Regions from separate parts of the Streptomyces sp. NPDC059534 genome, predicted to be linked through region 1. Evidence: riboswitches for the same ligand, from Rfam matches in the RefSeq annotation. Region 1 holds a riboswitch; each other region holds the start of a gene.
The links. Region 1 has a riboswitch for cobalamin ahead of ACFVZH_RS28850 (energy-coupling factor ABC transporter permease). Riboswitches for the same ligand answer to the same signal wherever they lie in the genome.
Positions count from the first base shown of each region.

Region 2: it holds a riboswitch for cobalamin, as region 1 does, so the genes downstream of both, ACFVZH_RS02145 (prenyltransferase/squalene oxidase repeat-containing protein) here and ACFVZH_RS28850 (energy-coupling factor ABC transporter permease) in region 1, are expected to answer to the same signal.
Region 3: it holds a riboswitch for cobalamin, as region 1 does, so the genes downstream of both, ACFVZH_RS14075 (ribonucleoside-diphosphate reductase subunit alpha) here and ACFVZH_RS28850 (energy-coupling factor ABC transporter permease) in region 1, are expected to answer to the same signal.
Region 4: it holds a riboswitch for cobalamin, as region 1 does, so the genes downstream of both, cobN (cobaltochelatase subunit CobN) here and ACFVZH_RS28850 (energy-coupling factor ABC transporter permease) in region 1, are expected to answer to the same signal.

Region 1 covers NZ_JBHWAQ010000028.1:35,799-40,662, forward strand. Annotated here, with positions in the region: gene dhaK (dihydroxyacetone kinase subunit DhaK) at 1-421, shown strand, start outside; gene dhaL (dihydroxyacetone kinase subunit DhaL) at 474-1,148, shown strand; gene ACFVZH_RS28845 (PTS-dependent dihydroxyacetone kinase phosphotransferase subunit DhaM) at 1,280-1,672, shown strand; cobalamin riboswitch at 1,723-1,958, shown strand; gene ACFVZH_RS28850 (energy-coupling factor ABC transporter permease) at 1,987-2,685, shown strand; gene ACFVZH_RS28855 (energy-coupling factor ABC transporter substrate-binding protein) at 2,682-3,209, shown strand; gene cbiQ (cobalt ECF transporter T component CbiQ) at 3,216-3,965, shown strand; gene ACFVZH_RS28865 (ATP-binding cassette domain-containing protein) at 3,962-4,861, shown strand.
Region 2 covers NZ_JBHWAQ010000002.1:10,511-15,374, reverse strand. Annotated here, with positions in the region: gene ACFVZH_RS02160 (ferredoxin) at 1-13, opposite strand, end outside; gene ACFVZH_RS02155 (aldehyde dehydrogenase) at 13-1,476, opposite strand; gene ACFVZH_RS02150 (MBL fold metallo-hydrolase) at 1,603-2,685, shown strand; cobalamin riboswitch at 2,751-2,890, shown strand; gene ACFVZH_RS02145 (prenyltransferase/squalene oxidase repeat-containing protein) at 2,964-4,214, shown strand; gene ACFVZH_RS02140 (SCO2322 family protein) at 4,211-4,864, shown strand, end outside.
Region 3 covers NZ_JBHWAQ010000009.1:139,211-144,074, forward strand. Annotated here, with positions in the region: gene ACFVZH_RS14055 (helix-turn-helix domain-containing protein) at 1-56, shown strand, start outside; gene ACFVZH_RS14060 (DUF3311 domain-containing protein) at 169-423, shown strand; gene mctP (monocarboxylate uptake permease MctP) at 420-2,045, shown strand; gene ACFVZH_RS14070 (GNAT family N-acetyltransferase) at 2,136-2,636, shown strand; cobalamin riboswitch at 2,685-2,815, shown strand; gene ACFVZH_RS14075 (ribonucleoside-diphosphate reductase subunit alpha) at 2,947-4,864, shown strand, end outside.
Region 4 covers NZ_JBHWAQ010000011.1:78,726-83,589, forward strand. Annotated here, with positions in the region: gene cobN (cobaltochelatase subunit CobN) at 1-1,834, opposite strand, end outside; cobalamin riboswitch at 1,871-2,022, opposite strand; gene ACFVZH_RS15890 (cobalamin biosynthesis protein CobG) at 2,101-3,363, shown strand; gene ACFVZH_RS15895 (precorrin-8X methylmutase) at 3,360-4,013, shown strand; gene ACFVZH_RS15900 (precorrin-2 C(20)-methyltransferase) at 4,010-4,864, shown strand, end outside.

The DNA of each region.
Region 1 (4,864 bases):
GAGCGCGTGCACCACACCCGCCAAGGGCAGCCCCACCTTCGATCTCCCCGACGGCGAACTGGAGTTGGGCGTCGGCATCCACGGCGAGCCGGGCCGCGAGCGGCGGGCGATGATGACCTCGCGGGAGATCGCGGACTTCGCCGTGGACGCGGTCGTCGAGGACCTGAGCCCCGCCGGTCCGGTGATCGCGCTGGTCAACGGGATGGGCGGGACGCCGCTCCTGGAGCTGTACGGCTTCAACGCGGAGGTGCAGCGCGTCCTCGCCGAGCGAGGCGTACCGGTGGCGCGGACGCTGGTCGGGAACTACGTGACGTCGCTCGACATGGCCGGCTGTTCGGTGACCCTGTGCGAGGTGGACGAGGAACTGCTCCGCCTGTGGGACGCGCCGGTGCAGACGCCCGCGCTGCGCTGGGGCCGGTGAGGCGACGATGGGGACCGTCGGGACGACGGCGGGAACGGAAGAGGGAGGCGGCATGACGGAGACCTTCGGTGCGGAGTTCCTGGTGCGCTGGCTGGACGTGGTCGCCGAGGCCGTCGACCGCGAGGCGGACCGGCTCACCGAGCTGGACTCGGCGATCGGCGACGCCGACCACGGCGCCAATCTCAAGCGCGGCTTCGCCGCCGTCGCCGACGTGCTGGCGAAGGAGCCCCCGGCGACCCCCGGCGCGGTGCTCACCACCGCCGGACGCCAGCTGATCTCCACCGTCGGCGGCGCGTCGGGCCCCCTCTACGGGACACTGCTGCGCCGCGCCGGGAAGTCCCTGGGCGAGGACGAACAGGTCACCCGCGAGCGGCTGGCCGACGCGCTGAGCTCCGGTGTGGCCGCCGTGTCCCAGCTGGGCGGTGCCCAGGTGGGCGACAAGACCATGCTGGACGCGCTGGTACCGGCCGTGGAGGGCCTGCGGACCTCGTTCGAGGCGGCCCGCGCCGCCGCCGAGGCCGGCGCCCTCGCGACCGTACCCCTGCGGGCGCGCAAGGGCCGGGCCAGCTACCTCGGCGAACGGTCGGTCGGACACCAGGATCCGGGGGCGACGTCGTCGGCACTGCTGTTCTCGACGCTCGCCGAGACCGCGACGGGCCGGGCCCCTGCGGCGGGGACCGCTGAGCCGGCACCGGCTGACGGCTCGGGCACCGAGAGGGCGTCGTGAGTACGGCGGGTGGGGGTCCGGCGGCTGAGGGTCCCGCGGCTGGGGGTCCGGCGGCTGGTGGCTCGACCGATGGTGGCCCGGCCGCTGAGGGTCCCGCCGCCGGTGGCCCCACAACTGAGGGCCCGGCGCTCGTGGGCGTCGTGCTCGTCTCGCACAGCGCGGCGGTCGCGGCGGCCGTGGCCGAGCTGGCCCGGGGGCTCGCGGGCGGCGGGGTCCTCGCACCGGTCGCCCCGGCGGGCGGGCTGCCCGACGGGGGCCTGGGGACCAATGCCGAGCTGATCGCCGGGGCCGCGAAGGACGTCGACCGGGGGGCCGGGGTGGCGCTGCTGGTCGACCTGGGAAGCGCCGTGCTCACCGTGAAGGCGCTGCTTGCCGAGGGCGACGAACTGCCGGACGGCTCCCGCCTGGTGGACGCGCCGTTCGTCGAGGGCGCGGTGGCGGCGCTGGTGACGGCGAGTGCGGGCGGGGATCTCGACGCGGTGGCGGCCGCGGCATCGGAGGCGTACGCCTACCGCAAGGAATGAGCCTCCGCGGCGAGTGCGCGGAGTGACGGAAGGGCCGCACCGGGTGGCGACCGTGTTGTGATGCACCTGGTCAACGCACTAATGTCGCAGGGCCTTGGTGTACGGGAAACCGGTGCAGTACCGGTGCGGCCCTCGCCACTGTGATCGGGAGGTCCGGCTCCACCCCCGCGGGTAACACCCTCGGGGAAGCCACTGGACCGCGACGGGAGACCGCCGCGGTGTGGGAAGGCGGAGCCGGACCGTATGACCGTCAGCCAGGAGACCGGCCAGGGTGCGTTGTCCATCCACGAGGTGCTGGAGAGGGTCTCCCGACCATGCATATAGCCGAGGGGTACCTGCCCCCTGCGCACGCCGCCGCCTGGGGTGTCGCGGCCGCCCCGTTCGTCGTCCACGGGGTCCGCGCGCTGACCCGCGAGGTGCGGTCGAACCCCGAGTCCACCCTGCTGCTCGGCGCCTCCGGCGCCTTCACGTTCGTCCTGTCCGCACTCAAACTGCCCTCGGTGACAGGCAGTTGTTCCCACCCGACCGGTACGGGCCTGGGCGCGATCCTCTTCCGGCCGCCGATCGTGGCCGTCCTGGGGACGATCACCCTCCTCTTCCAGGCCCTCCTGCTCGCCCACGGCGGTCTCACCACGCTCGGCGCCAACGCCTTCTCGATGGCGATCGTCGGGCCCTGGGCGGGGTACGGCACCTACCGACTGCTGCGCCGCTTCGGTACGCCGCTGATGGTCGCGGTCTTCTTCGGCGCGTTCGTCGCCGACCTCTCCACGTACTGCGTCACCAGCGTGCAGCTCGCGCTGGCCTTCCCGGACCCGGGCAGCGGCATCCCCGGAGCGCTGGCCAAGTTCGGCGGGATCTTCGCCGTGACGCAGATCCCGCTGGCGGTCAGCGAGGGCCTGCTCACCGTGCTCGTGATGCGGCTGCTGACCCAGTCGAGCAAGGGCGAACTGACCCGGCTCGGCGTCCTCGCACCGTCGCGGACGGACCGTCACGAGGAGGCGGCCGCCCGATGAGCACCAAGATCAGCCGCAACACGAAGATCAACGCGCTCCTGCTCCTCCTCGTCGCCGCGCTCGCCGTCCTGCCGCTCGTCCTGGGCCTCGGCGACCACAAGGAAGAGCCGTTCACCGGGGCCGACGCGGAGGCGGAGACCGCGATCACCGAACTCCGACCGGACTACAAGCCCTGGTTCAGTCCCCTGTACGAACCTCCGTCCGGCGAGATCGAGTCCGCCCTCTTCGCCCTCCAGGCAGCACTGGGCGCCGGCGTCCTGGCGTACTACTTCGGCCTGCGCCGCGGACGTCGCCAGGGCGTGGCCCTGGCGGCGGGGGCGGCTGCGACTGCGGACGGAGAGGTCGGGGACGGGGGCGGGGACGGAGTCGAGGGCGTGGACTCCGGTACGGCCGGCAGCGGGCCCGTCGCCTCCGCCGGTTCCACAGCCGCCGACGGTGCCGCCGGTTCCGTGCGGACCGGCGGGGGCGTGACCGCCGACGGAGCCGCGGGGGCCGACCGTTCCGTCGGCGAGCGGGACGCGTAGCCGCCGATGCTGCCCATCGACGCGGCGGCGCACAGCAGTCGCTGGCGCGCCCGCCATCCCGCCGAGAAGGCGCTGCTCGGTTTCGGTCTGACGTTGTGCGCGGTGTGTCTGCCGCCGTGGCCGGGAGCGGTGCTCGTGGCTGCGGCCACGCTCGGGGTGCTGCTCGGTCCGGCCGGTGTGGCGGGCCGTCAGCTGTGGCGGGCGTTCCGTGTTCCGCTCGGTTTCTGTGTCACCGGGGCGGTCCCGCTGCTGTTCGAGGTGGGCGGGGCGCACGGGGCGGTCGCTCTCGCGCCGGGAGGCCCGGTGCACGCGGGCGAGCTGCTGCTGCGGACCTCGTCCGCCTCGCTCGGGGTGCTCCTGTTCGCGTTCACGACGCCGGTGTCCGACGTGCTGCCCCGGCTGGTCCGAGCGGGCGTGCCGGCGCCGGTGGTGGACGTGGCCCTGGTGATGTACCGGATCATCTTCCTGCTGCTCGACTCGCTCGCCAAGATCCGGCAGGCCCAGGCGGCCCGGTTGGGGCACACCACCCGGGCCGCGACCTGGCGCTCGCTCGCCGGCCTCGGCGCGACCACGTTCGTCCGGGCCTTCGACCGGGCGCAGCGCCTGCAGTCGGGGCTCGCCGGGCGGGGCTACGACGGGACGCTCCGGGTCCTGGTGCCCGCCTGCGCCGTCTCCCGCCGGTTCCTCGCCGCGACGGGCGTGCTCCTCGCGGGGCTCGTCACCCTCACCCTCGTACTGGAAAGGTTCCTTCCGTGACGCCTCCGAACCCGACGACGCCTCAGGGCCCGGCTCCCGTCGTGGAGCTGGTGAAGGCGGGATTCGCCTACGAGGACGGACCCACGGTCCTGAAGGACGTCGACTTCGCGGTGGCGGAGGGACGGGCGATCGCGCTTCTCGGCCGCAACGGCAGCGGCAAGACGACGCTGCTTCGCCTGCTGAGCGGCGGTCTGCGGTGCGGGACCGGGTCGCTGCTCCTGGACGGGACGCCGGTGGCGTACGACCGCCGGGGGCTGACCCGTCTGCGGACCACCGTGCAGCTGGTGGTGCAGGACCCGGACGACCAGCTCTTCGCCGCCTCCGTCGGCCAGGACGTGTCGTTCGGCCCGACGAACCTGGGACTGCCGGAGGAAGAGGTACGGCTCCGGGTGCGGGAGGCCCTGGAGGCGCTGGACATCGTGGCGCTCGCGGACCGGCCGACGCACCTCCTGTCGTACGGGCAGCGCAAACGTGCCGCGATCGCGGGCGCCGTGGCGATGCGGCCCCGCGTCCTGATCATGGACGAGCCCACGGCCGGTCTCGACCCCCACGGCCAGGAACGGCTCCTCGACACCCTCCACCGCCTCCGCGCCACCGGCACCACCGTCGTCATGGCCACCCACGACGTCGACCTCGCCCTCCGCTGGGCCGACGAAGCCGCCGTCCTCTCCCCCACCGGCCTCCACACCGGCCCCGTCTCCACCCTCCTCTCCGACGACGCCCTCCTCACCTCCGCCCGCCTCCGCCGCCCCTGGGCCACCGCCGTCACCCGCCTCCTCCACACCCACGGCCTCCTCCCCCCAGGCACCCCCGCACCCCGAACCCCGGAAGACCTGGACACCTGGCCCCACGCACCCACCCACCCGGACCGCACCGATCACCCGAGCCGACCCTGACAC
Region 2 (4,864 bases), on a different contig from region 1:
AGCGGTCGCCCATCACGCGCCGCCCTCGTAGCCGGCCGGAAGGTGGATCATCTTGTGCTCCAGGTACTCGCCGAAGCCCTCGGGGCCGAACTCGCGTCCCAGGCCGGAGTTCTTGTAGCCGCCGAAGGGGCCGAGCATGTCGAGGCTGAAGGTGTTGACGTTGAAGGTGCCGGTGCGCACCCCCCGGGCGAAGTCGATGCCGTGCTCGACGTCGCCGGTCCAGACGCTGCCGCTGAGGCCGAAGTCGGAGTCGTTGGCGATCCGGAGGGCCTCGGCCTCGTCCCCGTACGGCAGGAGGCAGATGACCGGGCCGAAGATCTCCTCGCGGGCGATCCGCATGGAGTTGTCGACGCCGCCGAAGAGGGTCGGCTCGACGTACCAGCCGCGGTCGAGTCCGGCCGGGCGGCCGCCGCCCGCGAGGACCTTGGCGCCCTCCTGCTGGCCGATGCCGATGTAGTCGAGGGAGCGCTGCTGCTGGCGGCGGGCGACGAGCGGGCCGACCTGGGTGGCCGGGTCGAGCGGGTCGCCGACGACGAGGGCGCCCGCCGCCGCGGCGAGGGCCTCGGCGATCTCCTCGTACCGCGAACGGGGGGCGAGGATGCGGGTCTGGGCGACGCACGCCTGGCCGTTGTTCATCCAGGCGGCCGGGACGATCCCGGCGACGGCGGTCTCCAGGTCCGCGTCCGGCAGGATCACGGCGGCCGACTTCCCGCCGAGTTCGAGGGTGACGCGGGTGAGGTTGCGGGAGGCGACCTCCATGACCCGGCGGCCGGCGGCGACCGATCCGGTGAAGGACACCTTGTCGACGCCGGGGTGCCCGACGAGGTACTCGCTGACCTCGCGGTCGGCGGGCAGGATGCTGAGGACGCCCTCGGGCAGCCCGGCCTCGGTGGCGATCTCGGCCAGGATGTACGAGTCGAGGGGCGACTCCGGGGACGGCTTGAGGACCACCGTGCAGCCGGCGAGCAGGGCGGGCCCCAGCTTGGCGGCGGCGGTGAACTGCGGGACGTTCCACGGGATGACGGCCGCGACCACGCCGACCGGCTCGCGCCGGACCAGCAGCGGGCCGAGGACACCGCCGCGCCGCTCCTCGTACGGGAAGTCCCGGGCGACGGTGATCGCCGCGTCCCACACCATCATCGCGCCGAGCGCCTGGGCGAGGACGGACCACGAGTACGGGGAGCCGTTCTGCGCGCTGATGGAGCGGCCGATCTCCTCGTACCGCACCGCGATCGCGTCCTTGATGCGGCTGACGACCTCGATCCGCTCCCCGACCGTCATCCGGGGCCACGGCCCCTCGTCGAAGGCCCGGCGGGCGACCGCGACCGCCCGGTCGACATCCGCCTCGGAGGCGTGCGGGACGCGTCCGATGACCTCCTCCGTGTGCGGGGAGATCACCTCGATCACTCCGGTGCCCAGCGGATCGGTCAACTCCCCGCCGATGAACAGCTTTCCGTGCTCCACAAGCTCGGTCATGACCGCTGCCTCCCGAGGAGATGGATTCCCTGGACTTCCTGACGATGCCTCAGAACTGATACCAGTTCTAGTTATAGTGGGCAATGGTCGAGCAAGCTCCGTACGGTCTCGTAGAGATGAGGGCACATGACCCAGGTGACCGAGCACGGCGGAGGCGTCTGGTCGCTCCGGGTGCCCATCCCGGACAACCCGCTCGGCCACACCCTGGTCCACGTGCTCGACACCGACCGGGGTGCGGTGCTCGTCGACACCGGGTGGGACGACCCCGCGTCGTGGGCCGAACTCGCGGGCGGCCTGGAGGTGTTGGGTCTTTCGGTGCGGGACGTCCACGGGGTCGTCATCACCCACCACCACCCCGACCACCACGGCCTCTCCGGCCGGGTCCGCGAGGAGTCCGGGGCGTGGATCGCCATGCACGCCGCCGACACCGCCGTCGTGCGCCGGACGCGGAGCGCCGAACCCGGCACCTGGCTGGACTACCTCGCCCGCAAGCTCGCCACCGTCGGCGCCCCCGAGGACCACATCGCGCCGCTGCGGGCGGCCCGCGCGTCCGGCCGGATGCGGACGCTGCCGGGCCTGCGCTCCGCGCTCCCCGACCGCGAGATCGTCCCCGGCGAGCTGCTCGACCTGGCCGGCCGGCGGCTGCGCGCCATCTGGACGCCCGGCCACACCCCCGGTCACGTCTGCCTCCACCTGGAGGAGGAGCACCCCGCGCGGCTGCCCGGCCACGGCCGGCTCTTCTCCGGCGACCACCTGCTGCCCGGGATCTCCCCGCACATCGGTCTGTACGAGGACCCCGACGACGCCACCGGGGCCGATCCCCTCGGCGACTACCTCGACTCCCTCGAACGGATCGGCCGCCTCGGCGTCGCCGAGGTCCTCCCCGCCCACCAGTACGCCTTCGCCGACGCCGCCGGCCGGGTCCGCGAACTCCTCGACCACCACGAGGAACGCCTCACCGGGCTCCTCGGCCTCCTCGCCGCCCCGCTCACCCCCTGGCAGCTCGCCGAACGGATGGAGTGGAACCGGCCCTGGGACCAGATCCCCCACGGCTCCCGCAACATCGCCGTCAGCGAGGCCGAGGCCCATGTGCGCCGCCTCGTGAAACTGGGCCGCGCGGAGGCCGTGACCGGCACGGACCCGGTCACCTACATCGCCGTGGAGCCGGTCGCGCTCCCCGCCCGGCCGGCGGCGCGCCCCCCGCGGTGACCTGCCGCCTCCCCCTGAGTCGGTGCGGTGTGAGGCGTCTCGCACCGCCGGAGCGGAGGGCGTACGGGCCGGTACAGTGAGCGGGTCGTCATCATGCCCGTACGGGGGGAAGACCGGTGCGAATCCGGCACTGACCCGCAACCGTGAGCCGGTCCCCGCAAGGACCGGCAAGTCGGAATGCCCCGCCCGGGACGTGACCGCCGGCACCGTCGAGGAATACGGAGCCGGAGCCTGGTGCCCTTGAGGCGTGCCGGTGCCCGGCCGCAGGAGAGGGCCCCATGAACACCGTCCGCCGCAGCGCCGCCGCGCTCGCCGCCGCCGCCGTCGCACTCGGCGCCGCAGCCGCCGTCCCGGCCGCCGCCGCGCCCTCTCCGACCCCCTCGACCGGCACCCCCGCGACCGGCCTGTACGGCACGAAGGACCCGACGTACGACGGCGTCTGGCGCCAGTCGCTCGCCTTCCTCGCCCAGCGGAGCACCGGCTACCAGCCCGCCGACCAGGCCGTGGGCTGGCTCCTCGGCCAGCAGTGCGCCGACGGCTCGTTCGCCTCGTACCGCGCGGACGCGGCGACGCCCTGTGACGCCAAGACGATGCGGGACACCAACGCCACCGCCGTCGCCGTCCAGGCGCTCGGCGCCGTCCGCCGCCAGGCCGCCGCGCCCGAGAAGGTCGACCAGGCCGTCAAGGCCGGCAGCGCCTGGCTGAAGACCGTGCAGAACAAGGACGGCGGCTGGGGCTACGGCGCCGGCGGCGCCAGCGACGCCAACTCCACCTCGATCGTCGTCGGCGCGCTCGCCGCGACCGGGGAGAAGCCCGGCTCGTACACCTCCGCCGACGGCCGCACCCCGTACGACGCGCTCCTCTCCTTCGCCCTGCCCTGCTCGGACAAGGACGGCGCCGGGGCCTTCGCGTACCAGCCGGACAAGGCTGGCACGCTCCTCGCGAACGCCGACGCCACCGCCGCGGCCACCCTCGCCGGACTCGGCAAGAGCATCGCCGCCACCAAGGCGTCCCCCGAGCAGCCGCCGGTCTGCACCGACCTCACGAAGCCGACCGCCGAGCGGGCCGCCCTCAACGGCGCCTCCTACCTGGCGAAGGCCCTCGCGAAGACCGGCCACCTCACCACCCCGCCGATGCCGGGCGCCACCGACACGACCGAGAAGCCGGACATCGGCAACACCGCCGACGCGGTCGTGGCCCTCGCCGCGGCCGGCGCCGCCCAGGAGGCGGAGCCCGCCCTCGTGTGGCTGGAGAAGAACTCCGCCGCCTGGGCGAAGGAGAGCGGACCGGCCGCGTACGCGCAGCTGATCCTGGCCGCCCGCGCCACCGAGACCGACCCGCGCGAGTTCGGTACGGCGGACCTGGTCGAGCAGCTCAACGCCACCGGCCCCGCGCCCAAGACCCCCGACACCTCCGCCTCCTCCACCAGCGACGACGAGGAGTCCGGCTTCGACATCTGGTGGATCATCGGCATCGGCACGGTCGTCGGCGTCGGCATCGGCTTCCTCGTGAGCGGCCGCAAGAAGTGAGAGCCACCCGCAGGGCGGGCGCCCGGATCGCGGGCGCCGCGGCCGGGGCGCTGCTGACCCTGACCGCCGTCGCGGCCGCCCCGGCGCAGGCCGCCGGCTACCGCTACTGGTCGTTCTGGGAGAGCGACGGCGGCAAGCCCTGGGCGTACGCCACCCAGGGCCCGGCGACCGCCCGGCCCGCCGACGGCGACGCGATCGGCTTCCGTTTCGCGATCAGCCAGGGCACGAGCGACACCTCCCAGCCGGCCCTGGCCCCCGACTTCGCGGGGATCTGCGGGGGCGTGGAGAAGAAGGACGGCAGCAAGCGGATCGCCGTCGTCGTCGACTTCGGCGGCCCCGCGGACGCCCCGCCCGGCGAGCACCCGCCGGAGAAGCTGATCAAGGTCGGCTGCGCGGAGGTCCGCGAGGACGCGACGGGCGCGGAGGCGCTGGCCGCGGTGGCGAAGCCGCTGCGGTACGACAGCGCGGCCATGCTGTGCGGGATCGCCGGCTATCCGGCGCGGGGCTGCGGCGAGCAGGTCGCGGAGAACGCCCCGGCGTCCCCCGCGCCCACCGCTCCCGCGGCCGCCGCCCCCGGGCACGGCAGCGGCGGTCCGTCCTTCGGCGTGCTCGCCGGCGGGGCGGCCGTCCTGGCGCTCGGCGGCGCCGCG
Region 3 (4,864 bases), on a different contig from region 1:
GCGCGCGCAGCCGGTTCGAGGCGGGGGTGCGGGCGGCCAAGGAAGGCTGGCTCTGAGGAGATTTCCGAATAATCGGTTCCGTTATGCGGACGGGGGTTCCCTGCGGCGGAGGCGTCCCCTAGATTTCCCCAGCATTACCGAGGTGATCAGCGAGGGGACGGAATCGCCATGTCAGAAGCGACACAAGGGAAACAACCGACCATCACCCCCCTGAGGGTGGTGATCGCGCTCTGCCTGTTCGCCCCGTTCGTGGCGATGCTCTGGGTGAGTTCGTACGCGAAGACCGAACCGCTTTTCGCCGGCATCCCGTTCTTCTACTGGTACCAGATGCTCTGGGTGCTGATCTCCACCGTGCTCACCATGATCGCGTACAAGCTGTGGCAGCTGGACCAGCGTGCCCGCAAGGGAGGTGACGCGCGATGAAGGACGGCGTGAACGGCGTGGCGCTCGGCGTCTTCGTCTTCTTCTTCGTGGCCGTCACGGTCATGGGCTTCCTGGCCGCGCGCTGGCGCAAGGCCGACAATGAGCAAAGCCTCGACGAATGGGGCCTGGGCGGCCGGTCGTTCGGCACCTGGGTGACCTGGTTCCTGCTCGGCGGCGACCTCTACACCGCGTACACCTTCGTCGCCGTCCCGGCGGCCATCTACGCGGCGGGCGCGGCCGGTTTCTTCGCCGTGCCGTACACGATCCTGGTGTACCCGCTGATCTTCACGTTCCTGCCGCGCCTGTGGTCGGTCTCGCACAAGCACGGGTACGTGACCACCTCCGACTTCGTCCGCGGGCGCTTCGGCTCCAAGGGCCTGTCGCTCGCCGTCGCGGTCACCGGCATCCTCGCCACCATGCCGTACATCGCGCTCCAGCTCGTCGGCATCCAGGCCGTCCTGGACGTGATGGGCGTCGGCGGCGGCGAGAACACCCACTGGTTCGTCAAGGACCTGCCGCTGCTGCTCGCCTTCGGCGTCCTCGCGGCGTACACGTACTCCTCGGGTCTGCGCGCCCCGGCGCTCATCGCCTTCGTCAAGGACACGCTGATCTACATCGTCATCGCGGTGGCGATCATCTACATCCCGATCAAGCTCGGCGGCTTCGACGAGATCTTCGCCAAGGCCGGCGAGGCGTACGCGCAGACCAACCCGGCGACCGGCAAGCCGCGCGGCGCGCTCGTCCCCGGCGAGGCCGGCCAGTGGACGTACGCGACGCTCGCGCTCGGCTCGGCGCTCGCGCTCTTCATGTACCCGCACTCGATCACGGCGACGCTGTCGTCCCGGAGCCGCGAGGTCATCCGCCGCAACACCACGATCCTGCCGCTGTACTCCCTGATGCTGGGCCTGCTCGCGCTGCTCGGCTTCATGGCGATCGCCGCCGGGATCAAGGTCAAGAACGGCCAGCTCGCCATCCCGCAGCTCTTCGAGACGATGTTCCCCGACTGGTTCGCGGGTGTCGCCTTCGCGGCGATCGGCATCGGCGCGCTCGTCCCGGCGGCCATCATGTCGATCGCGGCGGCCAACCTGTTCACCAGGAACATCTACAAGGACTTCATCAAACCGGACGCGACACCGGCGCAGGAGACCAAGGTCTCCAAGCTGGTCTCCCTCCTGGTGAAGGTCGGCGCGCTGGTCTTCGTCCTCACCATGGACAAGACCGTCGCGATCAACTTCCAGCTGCTCGGCGGCATCTGGATCCTCCAGACCTTCCCGGCCCTCGTCGGCGGCCTGTTCACCCGCTGGTTCCACCGCTGGGCGCTGCTCGCCGGCTGGGCCGTCGGCATGGTCTACGGCACGGTCGCCGCGTACGGCGTCGCCAGCCCGACCCAGAAGCACTTCGGCGGCTCCTCCGCCGAGATCCCGGGCATCGGCGAGATCGGCTACATCGGCCTCACCGCCTTCGTCCTCAACCTCGTCGTCACGGTCGTCCTGACCTTCGTCCTCAAGGCCGTCAAGGCCCCCGAGGGCATCGACGAGACCTCGCCGTCCGACTACACGGCGGACGCCGGCGACACCGGCGTGCGGACCGAGCCGCCGAAGGTCGGCGTCGGGACGCACTGACCCGCGGCACGGCCGTACGCGCAGGGGCCCGGGATTCTCCGCCAGGAGATCCCGGGCCCCCGCGCGTCGCCCGCGGGGGAGACTGGCCCCATGGACTTCACGATCAGGGCGGTACGGCCCGAGGAGCACGAGGAGCTGGGCGAGCTCACCGCGGGCACCTATCTGAACGACGGGCTGCTGAAGTACGGGGCCGAGGACTCGTACCTGCACGTGCTGCGGGACACCGAGCGGCGGGCGCGCGAGAGCGAGGTGCTCGTCGCCGAGGACGGCGACGGGCGGCTCCTGGGCGGGGTGACCTTCGCCCGGGGCGCCACCCCCTGGGCCGACATCGCGGTCGAGGGCGAGGCCGAGTTCCGCATGCTCGTGGTCTCCCCGGAGGCCCGCGGCCGGGGCGTCGGAGAGGCCCTCGTGAGGGCCTGCGTCGAGCGGGCGCGGGACCTCCCCGGCTGCGCGCGTCTCGTGCTCTCCACGGACGTCTCCATGGTCGCCGCGCACCGGATCTACGAGCGCCTGGGCTTCGTCCGCACCCCGGACCGGGACTGGGAGCCGATCCCCGATCACTCTCTGCGCACCTACGCCCTGGAGTTCTGAGCCGGGGCGGCGACACAACATGTGGGGGGTGCCAAGAGCGGCGCCCCCCACATGTATGCTCGTGCTCGCTGTCGACGCAGGGGAATCCGGCGCGAATCCGGAACTGTCCCGCAACGGTGTGCTTCGTGCGGATTCGTACGGAGTCAGTCCGAGGACCTGCCGCCAGCGCACCCGGTCCTTCCGTTCCGGGTGCCACTGACTTCCGGGCCTCGCGGAGTGGGCCGGTGGACACGGCGCGGCCCATGAACCGTTCGCGCCCCTGCCCGCCTTCCCCCGTCGCGGCCCCGGCCGAGCGAGGGAGAGCCCCCACGTGACCATCGCGCCCGCCGATCCGGCTTCGGCCGAGGCTTCCGCGGTCGAGAGCGACGGCCCCGGGACCGTGCTGCTGCGGACCCTGACCGACCTCACCGCCGATCTCCCCGACACCGACCCCGGCAAGGTCGCCGCCGCCGCGCTGCGCGGCCGCAGCGCCGCGTCGGACGAGGCGGAGCTGCGCGAGCTGGCCACCGAGGCGGCCGCGGGCCTGATCGCCGACGACCCGGCGTACTCCCGGCTCGGCGCCCGGCTCCTGACGATCACCATCGCCGACGAGGCGGCCGGGCAGGGCGCGGTCTCCTTCTCCGCCTCCGTCGCCGTCGGTCACCGCGAGGGCCTGATCGCCGACCGCACCGCCGAGTTCGTCGCGCTGCACGCGGACCGGCTCGACGCGACGATCGACGCGGCCGGCGACGACCGCTTCGGCTACTTCGGTCTGCGCACCCTCTACTCGCGCTACCTGCTGCGCCACCCGATCACCCGCCAGGTGATCGAGACCCCGCAGCACTTCATGCTGCGTGTGGCCTGCGGTCTGGCCGAGGACGACAGCGTCCGCGCGCTCGACGAGGTCGCCGCGCTGTACGGGCTGATGAGCCGCCTGGACTACCTGCCGTCCTCCCCCACGCTCTTCAACTCCGGCACCCGCCACCCGCAGATGTCCTCCTGCTACCTGCTGGACTCCCCGCAGGACGAGCTGGACTCCATCTACGACCGCTACCACCAGGTCGCGCGCCTCTCGAAGCACGCGGGCGGCATCGGGCTCTCCTACTCCCGCATCCGCGCCCGCGGTTCGCTGATCCGCGGCACCAACGGGCACTCCAACGGCATCGTGCCGTTCCTGAAGACCCTCGACGCCTCCGTCGCCGCCGTGAACCAGGGCGGCCGCCGCAAGGGCGCCGCCGCCGTCTACCTGGAGACCTGGCACGCGGACATCGAGGAGTTCCTGGAGCTCCGCGACAACACGGGCGAGGACCAGCGCCGTACGCACAACCTGAACCTGGCGCACTGGATCCCGGACGAGTTCATGCGCCGGGTCAACGCGGACGCCGAGTGGTCGCTGTTCTCCCCGGCGGACGTACCCGAGCTGGTCGACCTGTGGGGCGACGAGTTCGACGCCGCCTACCGCGCCGCCGAGGCCAAGGGCCTGGCCCGCAAGTCGATGCCGGCCCGCGACCTCTACGGCCGGATGATGCGGACCCTGGCCCAGACCGGCAACGGCTGGATGACCTTCAAGGACGCGTCGAACCGGACGGCCAACCAGACGGCCGAGCCGGGCACGGTCGTCCACTCCTCGAACCTCTGCACCGAGATCATCGAGGTCACGAACGACGGCGAGACGGCCGTCTGCAACCTCGGCTCGGTCAACCTGGGCTCGTTCGTGATCCCGGGAGCCGGCGGCGGGGACATCGACTGGGAGCGCCTCGACGCGACCGTCCGCACGGCCGTCACCTTCCTCGACCGGGTCGTCGACATCAACTTCTACCCGACCGAGCAGGCCGGGCGTTCCAACGCCCGCTGGCGTCCGGTGGGCCTGGGCGCCATGGGCCTCCAGGACGTCTTCTTCCAGCTGAAGCTGCCGTTCGACTCCGCCGAGGCGCGCGCGCTGTCCACCCGTATCGCCGAGCGGATCATGCTCGCCGCGTACGAGGCGTCCGCCGACCTCGCCGAGCGCAGCGGCCCGGTCCCCGCCTGGGAGCAGACCCGCGCGGCCCGCGGTGTCCTGCACCCGGACCACTACGACGTGGAGCTGAACTGGCCCGAGCGCTGGGCCGCGCTGCGCGAGCGGATCGCCACCGTCGGCCTGCGCAACAGCCTCCTCCTGGCCATCGCGCCGACCGCGACCATCGCGTCGATCGCCGGTGTCTACGAGTGCATCGAGCCGCAGGTCTCCAACCTCTTCAAGCGCGAGACGC
Region 4 (4,864 bases), on a different contig from region 1:
TGGAGGAGATCTGCGCGTACTCGTCGAGGAGCTGCTCCAGGCGCGCGATGTCGCCGTAGGAGTCGGCGCGGGCCATCGGCGGCACCAGATGGTCGACGAGCGTGGCGTGGACGCGCCGCTTGGCCTGGGTGCCCTCGCCGGGGTCGTTGACGAGGAAGGGGTAGACGAGCGGCAGGTCGCCGAGGGCCGCGTCGGGGCCGCAGGCGGCGGACAGGCCGGCGTTCTTGCCGGGCAGCCACTCCAGGTTGCCGTGCTTGCCGAGGTGGACCATGGCGTCGGCACCGAAGCCGCCGTCGTCGGCGCGGGCGGCGATCCAGCGGTAGGCGGCCAGGTAGTGGTGGGACGGCGGGAGATCGGGGTCGTGGTAGATCGCGATCGGGTTCTCGCCGAAGCCGCGCGGCGGCTGGATGAGGATCAGCAGGTTCCCGCGGCGCAGGGCGGCGAGGACGATGTCGCCCTCCGGGTTGCGGGAGCGGTCGAGGAACATCTCGCCGGGCGCCGGGCCCCAGTGCTCCTCGACGTGGGTGCGCAGTTCCTCGGGCAGGGTCGCGTACCAGCGCTTGTAGTCGGCGGCCGGGATGCGGACCGGGTTCTTCGCGAGCTGTTCCTCGGTGAGCCAGTCCTGGTCGTGGCCGCCGGCGTCGATGAGGGCGTAGATCAGCTCGTCGCCGTCGCCGGAGACCAGACCCGGGAGGTCCTCCTCCGGTCCGAAGTCGTAGCCCTCCGCGCGGAGGCGGCGGAGCAGGGCGACGGCGGAGGCGGGGGTGTCGAGGCCGACCGCGTTGCCGATGCGGGAGTGCTTGGTGGGGTACGCGGAGAGGACGAGCGCCAGCTTCTTCTCGGCGTTCGGGATGTGGCGGAGCCGCGCGTGCCGGACGGCGATCCCGGCGACGCGGGCCGCGCGCTCGGTGTCGGCGACGTACGCGGGCAGGCCGTCCTCGTCGATCTCCTTGAAGGAGAACGGGACGGTGATCAGCCGGCCGTCGAACTCGGGCACGGCGACCTGGCTGGCGGCGTCCAGCGGGGAGAGGCCCTCGTCGTTCTCCGCCCAGGCGGACCGCGAGCCGGTCAGGCACAGCGCCTGGAGGATCGGCACGTCGAGCGCGGCGAGCGCGCCCGCGTCCCAGGCTTCCTCGTCGCCGCCGGCCTGCGCCTCGGCCGGCTTGGTGCCGCCGGCGGCGAGGACGGTGGTGACGATCGCGTCGGCGGTGCGGAGGGTGTCGACGAGCTCGGCCTCGGGGGCGCGCAGGGACGCCACGTACAGCGGCAGCGCCTGGGCGCCGGCGTCCTCGATCGCGTCGCAGAGGGCGCCGACGAAGGCGGTGTTGCCGCTCATGTGGTGGGCGCGGTAGTAGAGCACGGCCACGGTCGGGCCGTCGGTGCGGCGCGGGGTGCGGTCCAGCGGGCCCCAGGTGGGGGCGGCGGCCGGGGCCTCGAAGCCGTGGCCGGTGAGGAGGACCGTGTCGGAGAGGAAGCGGGCCAGCTGCTCCAGGTTGGCGGGGCCGCCGTGCGCCAGGTAGGCGTGCGCTTCGGTGGCGACGCCGACGGGGACGGTGGACGCCTCCATCAGCTGGGCGTCGGGAGCCTGTTCGCCGCTGAGGACGACGACCGGCTTTCCGGCGGCGCGGATCGCGTCGAGCCCCTCCTGCCAGGAGCGGAGTCCGCCGAGGAGGCGGACGACGACCAGCTCGGCGTCGTCGAGGAGGGCGGACAGTTCGGCGAGGGGGAGGCGCGAGGGGTTGGCGAAGCGGTACTCCACCGGGCCTGCGGAGCCGGCGTTCGCCGCCCGGGCGCTGAGCAGGTCGGTGTCGGAGTGCGACAGCAGCAGAAGCATGGCGTGCGGTGGCCTTCCTCGGGGTTGTCCGCGCCCCGGGTGGTCGTATGGATGGCGGGAGTTCCTGACTCACCCGTTCCAGGTCGTGCCGAAACACGACCGGGCCGGGCTCACAGTGGCGGGACCGCGCCGGATTCTCACCGGGCTTCCTCCCCGGGGTCCTGGGACCCCATGCCGTCTGCATAGTAGATCGTGCCGTCGGCGGGCCGGGCCGGGCCGGGGAGTCGGCCGGATCACACCCGGTGGTCGGCCGGTTCCCCGTGGGTATGCTCGCCGCCATGCCGCCCACCCCACCCCCGGCGCCCGAACCGGGCGAACCTCGCATACGGGACCGTGGCGACGCCTGCCCCGGGGCGCTGCGCCTGCACTCCGCCGACGACGGGCGGCTCGCCCGACTGCGGCTGCCCGCCGGACGCTTGACGCCACGTCAGACCGAGGTCCTGGCCCACGCGTCGGAGACCCTGGGCGACGGGCGGATCAGCATCACCTCGCGCGGCAACGCGGAACTGCGCGGCCTCGCGGACGACTGCGGGGCACGGCTCGCCGAGCTGCTCGCCGAGGCTGACCTGCTGCCCTCTCCCACCCACGAACGCGTCCGCAACATCATCGCCTCGCCCACCGCCGGCCTCGGCGGACTCGGCCACGCGGACGTGCAGTTGTGGGCACGCGAGCTGGACGCCGCGCTGTGCGCCGAACCGCGGGCCGCGTCCCTTTCGGGACGGTTCCTGTTCGTCCTGGACGACGGGTGCGGAGAGGTCGCCGGGCTCGGCGGGGATGTGAGCTTGGTCGCAGAGGCGGACGGCTCCGTGCGGCTGTGGCTCCGCTCCCGGGTCTTCCGGATCGACGCCGCCGACGCCGTCCGCGCCGCCCTCGCCGCCGCCCTCGCCTTCCTCGACGCCGCCGAGGCCGCCGGGAACGGGGCCTGGCGGCCGGGCGAACTGCCCGACGAGCACGTTCCGGACTGGGCCGCGGCCCTGGCGCGGGCCGGCATCACCGCCGAGCCCGTCCCCGTACCGCCGCTCACCGTGTCCCCGCCGCCCGCGCCCGGCGCGCTCCCCGGCGGCGCCCTGCACGTCCTCGCACCGCTCGGCCGGCTGACCGCCGCCCAGCTGCGGGCCCTGCTGCCCGCCGCCGAACTCCGGCTCACCCCCTGGCGCGGCGTGGTCGTCGTGGCTCCGGCCCCCGCGGCCGGCCCGGCACCCCGCACCGGCACGGACCGGCTGCGGGAGCTGGAGCGGCACGGGCTCATCACCCGGCCCGAGGCGCCCGGGGCGGGGGTCACCGCCTGCACCGGGCGGCCCGGCTGCGCCAAGTCCCTCGCCGACGTCCGGGCGGACGCGCTCGCCGCGCCCGCCGGGCCGCTGCCCGTGCACTTCTCCGGGTGCGCCCGCCGCTGCGGGCACCCGTACGGCGGCTGGATCGAGGTCCTCGCCACCGGCGACGACACCTATCTGGTGGACGGACTCCCCACCCCCCGCAGCTCCCTGACCGAAGCGGTCGCCACCGCCCGCACGAACCCGACGAGATGAGCGAGAGCAACAGGATGTTCGACTACGAGAAGGACGGAGCGGAGATCTACCGCCGGTCCTTTGCCACGATCCGTGCCGAGGCGGATCTGGCGGGCCTGCCCGCCGACGTCGCCCAGGCGGCGGTCCGGATGATCCACGCCTGCGGCATGACCGACCTCGTACGCGATATCGCCTACTCGCCGCAGGTCGTCTCCCGCGCCCGCGAAGCCCTCCGGGCCGGCGCGCCGATCCTCTGCGACGCGCAGATGGTCGCCAGCGGTGTCACCCGCAAGCGGCTGCCCGCCGACAACGAGGTGATCTGCGCCCTCTCCGACCCGTCGGTGCCGGCCCTCGCCGCCGAACTGGGCACCACCCGCTCCGCCGCCGCCCTCGAACTGTGGCGGGACCGCCTCGAAGGCTCCGTCGTCGCCATCGGCAACGCGCCCACCGCCCTCTTCCACCTCCTGGAGATGGTCGCGAAGGGCGCCGGGAAGCCCGCCGCCGTCCTCGGCATACCGGTCGGCTTCATCGGCGCCGCCGAGTCCAAGGACGCCCTCGCCGAGAACACCCTCGGCCTCGACTACCTCGTCGTACGGGGCCGGCGCGGCGGCAGCGCCATGACGGCCGCCGCGATCAACGCGATCGCCCACGAAGCGGAGATCCAGGCATGACCACCGTGACCGGAAAGCTGTACGGCGTCGGACTCGGCCCCGGCGACCCCGACCTGATGACGGTCGCCGCGGTGAAGGCCATCGCCGCCGCCGACGTCGTCGCGTACCACTCGGCCCGCCACGGCCGCTCCATCGCCCGCTCGATCGCCGCGGAGCACCTCCGCGAGGACCACATCGAGGAGCGGCTGATGTACCCGCTCACGGTGGAGACGACGGACCACCCCGGCGGCTACCGGGGCGCCCTGAACGACTTCTACGAGGAAGCCGCGGCCCGTCTCGCCGCGCACCTCGACGCCGGCCGCACCGTCGCCGTCCTCGCCGAGGGCGACCCGCTGTTCTACGGCTCGTACCAGCACATGCACAAGCGGCTCGCCGACCGCTACGACACCACCGTCATCCCCGGCGTCACCTCGGTGAGCGCCGCCGCCGCCCGGCTCGGCGAGCCGCTGTGCGAGGCGGAGGAGGTCCTCACGATCATCCCCGGCACCCTGCCGGAGGACGAGCTGACGGCCCGTCTCGCGGGCACCGACTCGGCGGTCGTGATGAAGCTCGGCCGCACCTTCCCCACCGTGAAGCGGGCCCTGGAGCGGGCCGGCCGCCTGGACGACGCCCGGTACGTGGAGCGGGCGTTCATGACGGGCGAGCGGACCGGTGCCCTGTCCGAGGTGGACCCGGAGTCCGTCCCGTACTTCTCCGTCGCCGTCCTGCCCTCCCGCGTCGACCAGGAGCCCCCGGTACGGGAACGCGGCGAGGTCGTCGTCGTCGGCACCGGCCCGGCCGGGGCACCCTGGCTGACCCCCGAGTCGCGCGGCGCGCTCGTCAACGCCGACGTCCTCGTCGGCTACACCACC